Regions from separate parts of the Kitasatospora sp. NPDC088160 genome, predicted to be linked through region 1. Evidence: riboswitches for the same ligand, from Rfam matches in the RefSeq annotation. Region 1 holds a riboswitch; each other region holds the start of a gene.
What was found. Region 1 has a riboswitch for thiamine pyrophosphate ahead of thiC (phosphomethylpyrimidine synthase ThiC). Riboswitches for the same ligand answer to the same signal wherever they lie in the genome.
Positions count from the first base shown of each region.

Region 1 (4,343 bases):
CCGCGCACGACCAGGACGAGATCTACCAGGTGATCAGCGGTCGCGCCGAACTGACCGTCGGCGCCGAGACCGCCACGGTCGGGCGCGGCACCGTCGTCTACGTCCCGGCCGGCACCCCGCACCGCTTCCACCACGTCACCGAGGAGCTGCGGGTCCTGGTGGTGTTCTCCCCGCCCGAGGGCTGACCGCCCGCGGACCGACCGTCTAGGGTCCTGGGCATGAGCAAGAGCCTGACGGAAGAACTCTGGGCGGCCATCGAGCCGGTGTACGCCGAGATCCTCGCCCACCCCTTCATCGGTGGCCTCACCGACGGCACCCTGCCGCGTGCGGCCTTCCGCCACTTCGTCGTCCAGGACTCGCACTACCTGCGCGACTACGCCCGCGCGCTCGCCGTCTGCGCCGCCAAGGCGCCCGGCGAGGAGGACGTGCGGGCCTTCGCCGACGACGCGGTCGGCGCGCTGGCCGCGGAACAGGGCATGCACGCCGAGTTCCTGACCGCCTTCGGCGGCAGCGCCGAGCAGGCCGCCGCCGAACCGGTGCTGCCCACCACCCGGGCCTACACCAGCTACCTGCTGGCCACCGTCTACGGCGGCTCCTTCGCCGAGGCCGTCGGCGCGGTGCTGCCCTGCTACTGGATCTACGCCCGGGTCGGCGAGGCGCTGCTCGCCCAGGGCTCCCCCGACCCGCTGTACGCCAAGTGGATCGCCACCTACGGCGACGAGGCGTTCCAGTCCGTCGTCCGCCGGGTGCTGGCGCTCACCGACCGCCTCGGCGAGGAGATCTCCCCGGCCGAACGGCGCCGGGTCGTCGAGCACTTCACGACCACCTCGCGCTACGAGTGGATGTTCTGGGACGCCGCCTGGCGCGGCGAGCGCTGGCCGGTCTGACCGCTGGTCGCAGGGGGTGCGGGGCCCTTGCCGGGGGTCGTCCCCGAGGTCCGCACCCGGGTCTCCCCGGGGCCCCGGGTCGGGGTGATCTAGGGGTTCTCTCCGGGCCGACGGGCCTCGTTCCGGCACTCGTGTCCCCGTACGATCGAAGTACCGAAAGCAAGCGGGATGCGGCACCGGACGGCAGCCGACCCCACGGGGAGAGAAGGAACGGTCATGGCTGAGCTCTGGAAGTCGCTGCCCTCCTGGGTGCGGAACATCGTCATCCCGGTGCTGGTCCTGGTGCTGCTCTGGAACATCGTGGGATTCGTCTTCGGTGTCGTCGGCGCCCTGCTGAGCATCATGATCAAGGTGCTGGTCGTCGCCGGCATCGCCGCCGCCGTGGTGGTCCTGGTGAAGAAGGCCGCCAAGGGCTGAGCAACCGCCCGAGGCCCGGCCCCCGTCCAGGGGGCCGGGCCTTCGGCGTTCCTGGCGCGGGGTCCGGCCGGCCGGAGGCGTGCTGGACCTGCGGCGATCGGCTCGCTACGGTGTTGGGCGTCATGTGCAGGCAACACCGCCTGCCGACGCGGGAGCTCGGAGCACCGGGCTGAGAGGGCGCTGACCGGGACGTCGACGGACGGACCGACGGCTGCGTCGACCGCAGGAACCTGACCGGGTAATGCCGGCGTAGGGAGTATGAGGTCAGATGACCACGTTCGAAGCACAGCCGCAGCCTGCCCGCAGCACCGGGAACAGCGGCACCGAGGCCGGCAGCACCGAGGCCGCCACCGCCACCGCCACCGCCACCGCCACGGCCACCGTCACCGCCACCGTCACCAGCGCCGGCACCGGCTACCCCACCCCGGCCTGGCGCAAGGCCTACCGCGAAGGGTCCCGGCCCGACCTGCGGGTCCCGTACCGCGAGGTGCAGCTCACCAACGGCAGGACCGTCCCGCTGTACGACACCTCCGGCCCGTACACCGACCAGGCCTACGAACCCGACGTGCGGCGCGGCCTGCCCGCCCTGCGCGACGCCTGGATCCGCCAGCGCGGCGACGTCGAGGAGTACGACGGCCGCGAGGCGCGCCCCGAGGACGACGGGATCAAGCACACCTCGCCGCGCGGCGGAAACCTGCGCAACCTGGACGCCGTCTTCCCGGGCCGCCCGCGTCGCCCGCTGCGCGGCCGCGGCGGTGCCGCCGTCACCCAACTCGCCTACGCCAAGCGGGGCGTGGTCACCCCCGAGATGGAGTTCGTGGCGCTGCGCGAGGGCCTCGCCCCCGAGTACGTGCGGGCCGAGGTGGCCCGCGGCCGGGCCGTCATCCCGGTCAACGTGAACCACCCCGAGGTGGAGCCGGCGATCATCGGCACCAACTTCCTGGTGAAGATCAACGCCAACATCGGCAACTCCGCCGTCACCTCCTCGATCGAGGAGGAGGTGGAGAAGATGACCTGGGCCACCCGTTGGGGCGCCGACACCGTCATGGACCTCTCCACCGGCCGCAACATCCACACCACCCGCGAGTGGATCCTGCGCAACTCCCCCGTGCCGATCGGCACCGTGCCGCTCTACCAGGCCCTGGAGAAGGTCGACGGCAAGGCCGAGGACCTGAGCTGGGAGGTGTACCGGGACACCGTCGTCGAGCAGTGCGAGCAGGGCGTCGACTACATGACCGTCCACGCCGGCGTCCTGCTCCGGTACGTCCCGCTGACCGCCCGCCGCAAGACCGGCATCGTCTCGCGCGGCGGCTCGATCATGGCCGCCTGGTGCCTGGCGCACCACCAGGAGAACTTCCTCTACACCAACTTCGAGGAACTCTGCGACATCCTCGCGCGCTACGACGTCACCTTCTCGCTCGGCGACGGCCTGCGCCCCGGCTCCATCGCGGACGCCAACGACGAGGCGCAGTTCGCCGAACTGCAGACCCTCGGCGAACTCGGCCGGATCGCCCGCGAGCGCGACGTCCAGGTGATGATCGAGGGCCCGGGCCACGTCCCGATGCACAAGATCAAGGAGAACATGGATCTCCAGAAGGAGATCTGCGACGAGGCGCCGTTCTACACCCTCGGCCCGCTCACCACCGACGTCGCCCCCGGCTACGACCACATCACCTCGGGCATCGGCGCCGCGATGATCGCCTGGTGGGGCACCGCGATGCTCTGCTACGTCACGCCCAAGGAGCACTTGGGCCTGCCCAACCGCGACGACGTCAAGACCGGCGTGATCACCTACAAGATCGCCGCCCACGCCGCCGACCTCGCCAAGGGCCACCCCGGCGCCCAGGACTGGGACGACGCCCTCTCCGATGCCCGCTTCGAGTTCCGCTGGGAGGACCAGTTCAACCTGGCCCTCGACCCGGAGACCGCCCGCGCCTTCCACGACGAGACCCTCCCCGCCGAACCCGCCAAGACGGCCCACTTCTGCTCCATGTGCGGCCCGAAGTTCTGCTCGATGAAGATCAGCAAAAGCATCAATGAGAAGTTCGGCAACGGTGCGGCCTCGCCCGAGTACGACGAGGAAGCCGTCGAGGGCATGAAGGCCATGTCCGAGGAGTTCAAGGCCCAGGGCAACAAGGTCTACCTCCCGCTGGCCGACTGACGAGGGTCTGACGATGGCGCTGTCCCTTGACACCGAAGAGGCTGTCCTGGGGCAGCGTCTCCTCATCAGCCGGTAGCGTGGTGCTGGGCCATACCCCAGGAGGACAGATGAACCCTGAGCACCTCGCCCTGATCGAGGAGTTCCGCAGGTCCGCCCCGGCGAACTTCAAGATCGAGTTCTCTGGTGACATCGTCATCATGCAGGCGTCGCCCTCGGCCATCCACGAGCGGAACCTCTCCGTTGTCCGCCGACAGTTCGAGGCCCGTGCTCCGGCTGGATACCTCTCCACGGGAAACATGGACCTGACCTCTCCTCAGGTGTCGAAGCTGCGAAACCCAGACCTCACGTATCTCCCCGAAGACGCCATGACGACCACGGAGAACAGGGTTCCGGCCGAGCTGGCTCTCATCGCAGTCGAGATCGTCTCGCCGTCGAACCCGGAGAACGACTGGGTCGGCAAGCTCCGTGACTACCCGCTGATGCAGATCCCGCTCTACCTCTTGGTGGACGCCGCGCAGAAGACCGTCACGCTCTTCAGGGAGCCCGAGGCCGGTCGCTATCGGATGAGGGAAGACGCCGATTTCGGGGAGGTCATCCACATCCCCGAGCCGTTCGGCTTCACCCTCGACACCACGGTTCTGCTCCCGTACTGACGGTCTCGTCCGGTCCGGGCGGTGCGCCAGTGTGGTTGGCCAGCGTGAATGTGCTGGTTCTGGGTTGAAGCTCTGCTCGATGAAGATCAGCCACAAGATCCGCGCCGAGCACGGTGACGGTTCCAGTGCCGTGGAGACCGAGTTCGACGCCGAGGCGCTGGCCGGGATGGCGGAGAAGTCCGCCGAGTTCGCCGCCCAGGGCAACCGGGTCTATCTCCCGCTGGC
Region 1 covers NZ_JBIUSS010000005.1:176,357-180,699, reverse strand. Annotated here, with positions in the region: gene ACIOGZ_RS09625 (cupin domain-containing protein) at 1-185, shown strand, start outside; gene tenA (thiaminase II) at 219-887, shown strand; gene ACIOGZ_RS09615 (DUF5326 family protein) at 1,104-1,304, shown strand; TPP riboswitch at 1,443-1,577, shown strand; gene thiC (phosphomethylpyrimidine synthase ThiC) at 1,573-3,465, shown strand; gene ACIOGZ_RS09605 (Uma2 family endonuclease) at 3,573-4,118, shown strand; partial or broken gene ACIOGZ_RS09600 (phosphomethylpyrimidine synthase ThiC) at 4,168-4,343, shown strand, end outside.

Region 2 (4,343 bases), on a different contig from region 1:
CCGAGGTCGATGCCGCCGATGGCGAACCACGGCCGGTCGGTGCTCTGCTTCGCCGCGTACGAGACCAGGCCGAGGCCCAGCGCCGGGCGGCCCGGCTTGGTCGGGGTCGGCCAGACCGGGCCCGTGCAGAAGTAGTCCACGCCGGGCTCGGCGAGCGCCGCGTCCACCTCGGACTCGGCGTGGCAGGACCGGCCGATCAGCACCTCGTCGCCGAGGATCGCCCGGGCGGCCGGCACCGGCAGGTCGTCCTGCCCGAGGTGCAGCACGTCCGGCCGGGCCACGTGCGCGACGTCGGCGCGGTCGTTGACGGCCAGCAGCTTGCCGTGGCGGCGGCAGGCGTCCGCGAAGACCTCCAGGGCCGCCAGCTCCTGCTTGGCCTCCAGGCCCTTGTCCCGGAGCTGGACGATGTCCACCCCGCCCGCCAGCGCCGCGTCCAGGAACTGGGCGAGGTCGCCCTGCTCCCGGCGGGCGTCGGTGCACAGGTACAGCCGGGCGTCGGCCAGCCGCCGGCGCGGTGCGTCCGCCGCCATCAGATCAGCATCGCCTGGGCGCGCCGCTTGACCTCGGTGCCGCGGTTCTCCTGCAGCGCCTGGATCGGGCTGCCGGGCAGCGACGGGTCCTCGGTGAAGAGCCACTCCAGGATCTCCACGTCGTTGTACCCGCAGTCGCGCAGCACGGTCAGGGTGCCGGACAGGTGCTTGACCAGCCCCTGGCCGTCGATGAACGCCGCAGGGACCTGCAGCGACTTGTTGGGGCCCCGCCGGACGGCGATCAGCCCGCCGCTGCGGACCAGGTCGCGCACCTCGGTGACGCGCACCCCCCACTGCTCCGAGATGTCGGGCAGGTACATCCACTCGGAAACCAGGGCTTCGATCTTGCTTTCAATCTCACTCACGCCACCAGACTGCCACCTCCACAGCCCCCCGCGCACCAGCTGCTACCCCGCGACCGCCGACTTCAGCGGCACCGAGGGGTCCGCCGCGCGGGCCCGGTCCAGCGCGGTGCCGCGCTCGATCAGCCGGCGGCCCTGGGTGAGGTCGCGCGGCCGGTCGACGGCCAGCAGCGCGCTCGGCACCCCGTCGCGCAGCCAGAGCGCCGTCCAGGAGGCGTCCTGCGGGCCGCCGCGCCACAGCAGTTCGTCGCCCTCGGCGTGCCGCCCGGCGTACTGGACCATCCGCCCGAACTGCTCCGACCAGAAGTACGGCACCGGGTCGTACGGCGGCGCGTCCGCGCCGAGGACGGCGGCCGCCACGGCCTCGCCGGACTGCAACGCGTGGTCCCAGTGCTGGACGGCCAGCCGGGCGCCGGAGCGGGCGGACGGGTAGCTGACGCAGTCCCCGGCCGCGAAGACGCCGGGCAGGCCGGTGCGCAGCCGCCCGTCCACCAGGACGGCGCCGGTGCCGTCCAGCTCGACGCCGGAACCGGCCAGCCAGCCCGTCGCGGGCCGGGCGCCGACGCCGACCACGACCTCGTCGGCGGGCAGGTGCGAGCCGTCCGCCAGCAGCACCGCGCCCTCCTCGACGGCGGCCACGCCGACCCCGCAGCGCAGGTCGACACCGGCCTCGGCGTACCAGGCGGCCATCGCCGAACCGACCTCGGCCGGCAGCGCGCCGGGGACGGGCGCCGGGCCCGCCTCGACCACCGTCACCTCGCAGCCGGCCGCGCGGGCGGCGGTGGACACCTCGGCGCCGATCCAGCCCGCGCCGACCAGCACCAGCCGCAGGCCGGGCCGCAGCAGGGCACGCAGCGCCAGCGCGTCGTCCAGGGTGTGCAGCAGGTGCGCGCGCTCGGCGCCGGGCAGGGCGCGCGGGGTGGCGCCGGTGGCGATCACCAGGGCGTCGTACGGGAGGTCGCCGGCGTCGGTGTGCAGCACGCCGGGGGCGAGGCCGGTGGCGCGGCGGCCGGTGAGCAGTTCGATGCCCAGGTGCGGGTAGTCGATGTCCAGGGTGGTGGCGTCGGCCTTGCCGAGCAGCACGTCCTTGGAGAGCGGCGGCCGGTCGTACGGCGCGTGCGGCTCCTCCCCGACCAGCGTGATCCGCCCCCGCCAGCCGCCCTGCCGCAGCTTCAGGGCGCACTGCGCCCCGGCCAGCCCGGCCCCGACGACGACCACCTGATCCGTTCCGTTCAGCTCTGCCACGCCCGTCACTGTACTCAGCGCCCTGCCGGGGCCACCGGCCCGTCCACCCCGCGTACGGGCCTTCGGCCGGGCCCGCCCCCGGCGTTATGGTGGGGGCACCATCACGGGAGCCCGGCGTACCGGGCTGAGAGGCGGGCTGGCACGGCCCGCGACCGTCCGAACCTGATCCGGGTCATTCCGGCGAAGGGAGAAGAGCAGCCTTGTCACGCTTGCCCGAGGAAACCCACGCCGACGTGTTGGTGATCGGCGGGGGCGTCATCGGCCTCGCCGTCGCCTGGCGCGCCGCGCAGCGCGGGCTGGGGAACATCGTCGTGGTCGACCCCTCCCCCGGCGGCGGGGCGGCCGGGGTCGCGGCCGGGATGCTCGCCCCGGTCACCGAGCTGCAGTACGGCGAGGAGCCGCTGCTGCGCCTCGGCATGGCCTCCAACCAGCGGTACGGGGACTTCGCCGCCGAGCTCACCGAGGCGAGCGGCGGCCTGGACACCGGGTACCGCCGGTGCGGCACGATCGCCGTCGCGCTGGACTCCGACGACCGCGAGGAACTGCGCGAGCTGCACGCCTTCCACCAGCGGCTCGGCCTGGACTCGGCCTGGCTGACCGGCCGGGAGGCCCGCAGGCTGGAGCCGATGCTCGCCCCCGGCGTGCGCGGCGGCCTGCACGTCGCGGACGACCACCAGGTGGATCCCCGCCGGCTGCTGACCGCCCTGGTGGCCGCCTGCGAGCTCGCCGGGGTCGTGCTCCACCGGGCCGAGGCCGTCGGGCTGCTGGTCGAGGACGGCCGCGCGGTCGGCGCCCGGCTCGGCACCGGCGAGACACCGAGGGCCGACCAGGTGGTGCTCGCGGCCGGCCCGCACAGCCACCGGCTGCCCGGGCTGCCGGAGGGCGTGCTGCCGGCCGTCCGCCCGGTGAAGGGGCAGATCCTGCGGCTGCGGATCCCCGAGGCGTACCGGCCGTTCCTGTCCCGCAACGTCCGCGCGGTGGTGCGCGGACAGCACCTGTACCTGGTGCCCCGGGAGAACGGCGAGCTGGTGATCGGCGCGACCACCGAGGAGCAGGGCTACGACACCACGGTCACCGCCGGCGGGGTGTACGAACTGCTGCGCGACGCCCACGAGTTGGTGCCGGGCATCACCGAACTCCCGCTGCTGGAGACCTCGGCCGGGCTGCGTCCCGGTTCGCCGGACAACGCCCCGCTGCTGGGCCCGACCGCGCTGCCCGGGCTGGTCGCCGCCACCGGCCACTACCGCAACGGCGTGCTGCTCACCCCGGTGACCGCCGACCTGCTCGCCGAGTACCTGGCGACCGGCGAACTCCCCGAGCTTGCAAAGCCGTTCACGCCCACCCGGTTCTCCCCCGACCGCTCCACCACGAAGGCCTCCGCATGACCGAGATCGCACCACCCCAGACCACACCGGCCCAGACCACACCGGCCGAGATCGGGCTGACCGTCAACGGCGAGCCCCGCCGGGTGTCCGCCACGACCACCCTCGCGGAGGTGGTGGCCACCCTCAGCGCCGCCCACAGCGGCGTCGCCGCCGCCCTCAACGAGGCCGTGGTGCCGCGCAGTTCGTGGCCGGCCACGGAACTGTCGGCGGGCGACCGGATCGAGATCCTCACCGCCGTCCAGGGAGGCTGACATGGCTGACGACCTGCTGACCATCGCCGGGGAGTCCTTCGGCTCCCGGCTGATCATGGGCACCGGCGGCGCACCCAGCCTGGAGATCCTGGAACGGGCGCTGCTGGCCTCCGGCACCGAGCTGACCACCGTGGCGATGCGCCGGGTCGACGCCGGCACCCAGGGCTCCGTCCTGGACGTGCTGACCCGCAACGGCATCCGGGTGCTGCCCAACACGGCGGGCTGCTTCACCGCCGGGGAGGCCGTGCTGACCGCCCGGCTGGCCCGCGAGGCGCTCGGCACCGACTGGGTGAAGCTGGAGGTGATCGCCGACGAGCGGACCCTCCTGCCGGACCCGATCGAGCTGCTGGACGCCGCCGAGACCCTGGTCGACGACGGCTTCACGGTGCTGCCGTACACCAACGACGACCCGGTGCTGGCCCGCAAGCTGGAGGACGTCGGCTGCGCGGCGATCATGCCGCTGGGCTCGCCGATCGGCTCCGGCCTGGGCATCCGCAACCCGCACAACTTCCAGCTGATCGTGGAGGACGCGGGCGTCCCGGTGATCCTGGACGCGGGCGCCGGCACCGC
Region 2 covers NZ_JBIUSS010000019.1:94,641-98,983, forward strand. Annotated here, with positions in the region: gene thiE (thiamine phosphate synthase) at 1-530, opposite strand, end outside; gene ACIOGZ_RS27740 (Rv2175c family DNA-binding protein) at 530-895, opposite strand; gene ACIOGZ_RS27745 (FAD-dependent oxidoreductase) at 938-2,146, opposite strand; TPP riboswitch at 2,231-2,343, shown strand; gene thiO (glycine oxidase ThiO) at 2,347-3,522, shown strand; gene thiS (sulfur carrier protein ThiS) at 3,519-3,773, shown strand; gene ACIOGZ_RS27760 (thiazole synthase) at 3,775-4,343, shown strand, end outside.
Region 2: another riboswitch for thiamine pyrophosphate. It lies ahead of thiO (glycine oxidase ThiO); the one in region 1 lies ahead of thiC (phosphomethylpyrimidine synthase ThiC).

Region 3 (4,343 bases), on a different contig from region 1:
GCCGGTGCCGGTGCCCGACTCGCCGTTGCCCTGCGCCTTGATGGTGACGACGCTGGGCAGCGCCTTCTGCGCGATGCCGGCGATCGAGCCGGGAGCGGGCTCGTTCTTCTGGGTGTTGCTGGCCTGGACGGTGGTGCTGCGGTGGTCGTCGGCGCTGCTGGTGCTGTCGTTGCGGTCCGCGACGGTCACGCCGAGCGCACCGCCGGCCACGCCGGCGATCAGCGCGACGGCGGCGATCAGGGCGACCAGGCCGCCGCGCTTCTTGCGCGGGCCGCCGGGGCCGCCGGGGTAGTCGGCCGGGTAGCCGAGCGGTCCGGCCGGGCCACCCGGGTAGCCCGCGCCGCCGCCGGCGTCGTGGGAGGCACCCCAGCCGCCGAGCGGCTGGCCGGCGCCGAACGGGTGGTGGCCGGGCGCGGGGTGCGCGGCGGGCGCGCCGGGGGCGGCCGGGGTGCCGTACGGGTCGTGCGGGCCGGCGGCGGGGACGCCGTGGGCCGGGGTGGCGTACGGGTTGGCACCCGGCGGCAGGGCCGGGCTCTCGGCGACGGGTGCGACGGGTGCGACGGGTGCGGCGGGTGCCGCCGGCGCGGCCGGGACCGGCGGGGCGGGCGGCAGGACCGGCGGCGGCGCGTCGATGTAGCCGGTGGCGGCGTCGACCGGGGCGGCCGGTGCGTCGACGACCGGCGCGGCCGGGGTCTGCGGGGGCGCCTCCGGCGCGGGGACCTTGGTGAAGGCCACGGTGGGCTGGTACCCACCCTCGGCCGGAACACCATCGGCCGCAACGCCCTCCGTCGGCGCGGCCTCAGCCGGTGCGGCCTCGGCGGCCGGAGCGGCCCCGGGCTCGGGGACCCGGCCGAAGGCCAGTGTCGGCTGGTGCCCGCCCGAGGCGTGGCCGTCGGAAGCGGGAACAGCCGCCGCCTGGCCGCCCGAGGGCTGCTCCCCCTGCGGCCCGGTGGGCCCAACCTCGCGCTCGGTGCTCACGAACGACCTCCATAGCTGACAGAACCAAGGACCATAGTTTTTCGTACTGCCGATTCGTTTGCCGTAAGGACCCCTCTGAATAACTCATAAGAATCCTTAGCCGCAGCCGACAGCCGGGCCGCCGACCAGGCTGTCCTACGCCGACGACCGAGCGATGACCGAGCCGACGAGCAAGTCGACGGCCGAACCGAAGACCAGGCCGACGACCGGAGGCTCCCCCACCTCCGCCGGGCGTCCCGCGATGCGGGCCGCACACCCCGTGGCCTTGGCGTTCACCCCCGGGCCGGTTAGCCTGTCGCTCACAACTGACACGCGGGAGCTTGGACCATCCAGGCTGAGAGTGCGCTGGTCGACCGTACGCCACGGGATCGTGGGCGGACCGTCGAGGGGGCGCAGACCGCCGGAACCTGTCCGGGTAATGCCGGCGTAGGGAGTATCGGCCATGTCGCCTGCTTCGCCATCCTCTTCTTCGGACGCGCCCGCGTCCAAGGGTTTCCCCGAACCGTCCCCGACCGCTCACGGCGGTGACAGCGGTCACGCGGGCCCCACCGGCACGGCGACCGCCGTCCTGGAGCGCCCGGAGCGTGCCGAGGCGCCGCTCGTGCTGGACACCGAGCCGCCGCGCACGCTGCGCTTCCGGGACCACTTCGCGCTCTGGATGAACCTGGGCGTCAGCCTGATCGGCTTCTCCACCGCCGCGACCGTGCTCGGCGCCAAGGGCAGCGAGCTGTCGCTGGCCGCCGCGGTGACCGCGATCGTGGCCGGCACCGTGGTCGGCACCGCGATGCTCGGCGTGGCCGCGCTGATCGGGGCCCGTACCGGCGCGCCCGCGATGGCGAACCTGCGCGGGCTGTTCGGCACCCGGCTGTCGTATGTCCCGACGGTGCTGAACATCGTCCAGTGCGTCGGCTGGGGCGTGTTCGAGCTGCTGACGATCGCGGCGGGCGCGCAGACCGTCGCCCACACCGACGGCTACCGCTGGCTGTTCGTGCTCCTGGCGGGCGCGCTGACCACCGCGCTGACCATCTGGCCACTGGGCTCGATCGCGGTGCTGCGCCGCTTCGTGGCCGGTGCGGTCGCCGTCGCGATGGTGTACTTCACCGTCCAGCTGGGCCGCCAGGGGGTGCCCGACCCGGGCGCCGGCAACTGGCACGGCTTCCTGGGCGCCACCGACGCGATGATCGCGGTGTCGATCTCCTTCGTCCCGCTGGCCGCCGACTACACCCGGCACTCGCGCACCGCACGCTCGGCGTTCTGGGGCAGCTTCTCCGGCTACACGATCGCCCAGGTCTGGTGCTACGTGCTCGGCCTGATGGCCCTGCTGCAGTCCGACGGCGACCCGAACAGGATCTTCGACTCCTTCCTCGGCGTCTGGGCCGGCTGGCTGTTCCTGCTGGTGCTGGTGCTGCGCGAGACGGACCAGTCCTTCGCCAACGTGTACTCGACCGCGATGTCGGTGCAGAACCTGCTGCCGAAGGTGGACCGCCGGGTGCTGACCGGCGGGATCGGCCTGCTGATCACCGTGCTGGCACTGCAGATCGACAAGTTCACCGACACCTACACCAACTTCCTCGGTCTGATCGGCTCGGTCTTCGTGCCGCTGCTGGCGGTGCTGGCGGTGGACTACTTCTTCGGCGCCGGCCGGTACGGCTGGAACCTCTCCGCCGACGCGCCCTCGCGCCGCCTGATGCTGCTGCCCTGGGTGCTGGGCTTCGCGGTCTACCAGTTCATCGCGCCGACCGCGGTGGCCGGCTGGTGGACGGACTTCTGGACCTCCGCCCAGGACGCCCTGCACTTCACCCCGCAGGAGTGGACGTCCGCCTCGCTGTTCGCCTTCCTGGTGCCCGCGCTGGTCACCTGGGCGCTCACCCCGCTGACCCGCAGGACGGCGCCGAGCTGACCGACCGACACCGAAGACGGCCCCGCAGATTGGGGCCGTCTTCGCCTGCGCGTCACTTCCGCCGCCTATCGTGGGGCCCGTGACCAGCACAGACCCGTCCTCGACGGCGGCGCGCACCACGCCGCCCGTCCAGGTGATCGCCCACCGCGGTTCCTCGCACGCCCTGCCCGAGCACACCCTGGCGGCGTACCGGCGCGCGCTCGACGAGGGCGCGGACGCGGTCGAGTGCGACGTCCGGCTGACCGCCGACGGCGAGCTGGTCTGCGTGCACGACCGCCGGATCGGCCGGGTCTCCAACGGCCAGGGCACCGTCTCGGCGATGACGCTGGCCGAGCTGGAGGCGTACGACTTCGGCGCCTGGAAGACCGGCCGCCCCAGCACCGACCCCGAGCTGCGCGGCGTGCTGCGGCTGGAGCGGCTGCTGGAGCTGGTGGTGGACTGCGGCCGCCCGGTGGACCTGGCGATCGAGACCAAGCACCCGGTGCGCTACCGCGGCCGGGTGGAGGCCGAACTGCTGCGGAAGCTCGAACGCTTCAAGATCGGCGCGAGCCGGGAGGGCGAGCGCCCCTCGGCCCGGATCATGAGCTTCTCCTCGGTGGGGCTGAACCGGGTGGCGGCCTCGGCGCCGGAGTACCGGCGGGTGTTCCTGTTCGAACGGACCCTGCCGCTGCTCGGCCGGCTGCGCCCGGGCTCCCCGCTGCCGGGCGGGGCTCGGATCGCCGGACCGGGCATCGACCTGGTGCGGGCCCGCCCGCAGCTGGTGACGCGGCTGCGCGAGCTGGGGCACGAGGTGCACGTGTGGACCGTGGACGAACCGGCCGACGTGGAACTGTGCCTGGAGCTCGGGGTGTCCGCGATCATCACCAACCGGCCCGCCGAGGTCCTGGCGCAGCTCGGCCGGTGATCCGGCGTCGGACGGCGGGCCGCCCGCAAATCCACCCGCAAAGCCCGGACACAACCTGATCGTTCTGGTCGGCAGTCAAACCTTCCGGGCCCGTTATTGCCGGAATTCATGCGCCGGGGCGACGCACGGTGAGCACGGAATGACCTCAGGTCCACCCTCGGTCGCAATCGCTTGAAATGTCCTCGCGGGATCGTCCGGCGGTCGTTTCCGACGCATTACCAAGGGGCATCTCTCCCTCGGCATACGCTGAAGGAGGTCCGGGGGTGGCGTTGATGGTGGCGCGTGAAGTGCCGGCTTCATCGACCATGGCAGTGCCGCACGGCCCGGCGAGTGTCGGGGTCGCACGGCGCCGACTGCGTCGAGATCTCGGCGACCGGGAGATACCGGAGCCGGTCGTTGATGATGCCGTACTGATCCTTTCCGAACTGCTGAGCAACGCCTGTCGGTACGCCCGTCCGCTCGGCCCGCTGCGGGCCCTGGGGCGCGGCGCCCGGGCCGAGGTGGTGGACCAACTGCTGGTCGGCGTCCCCTCCGGGGCGCATTCCGCCACGGGCGGCCGGG
Region 3 covers NZ_JBIUSS010000031.1:66,982-71,324, forward strand. Annotated here, with positions in the region: gene ACIOGZ_RS36290 (trypsin-like peptidase domain-containing protein) at 1-978, opposite strand, end outside; TPP riboswitch at 1,281-1,428, shown strand; gene ACIOGZ_RS36295 (cytosine permease) at 1,421-2,878, shown strand; gene ACIOGZ_RS36300 (glycerophosphodiester phosphodiesterase family protein) at 2,958-3,782, shown strand; gene ACIOGZ_RS36305 (ATP-binding protein) at 4,088-4,343, shown strand, end outside.
Region 3: another riboswitch for thiamine pyrophosphate. It lies ahead of ACIOGZ_RS36295 (cytosine permease); the one in region 1 lies ahead of thiC (phosphomethylpyrimidine synthase ThiC).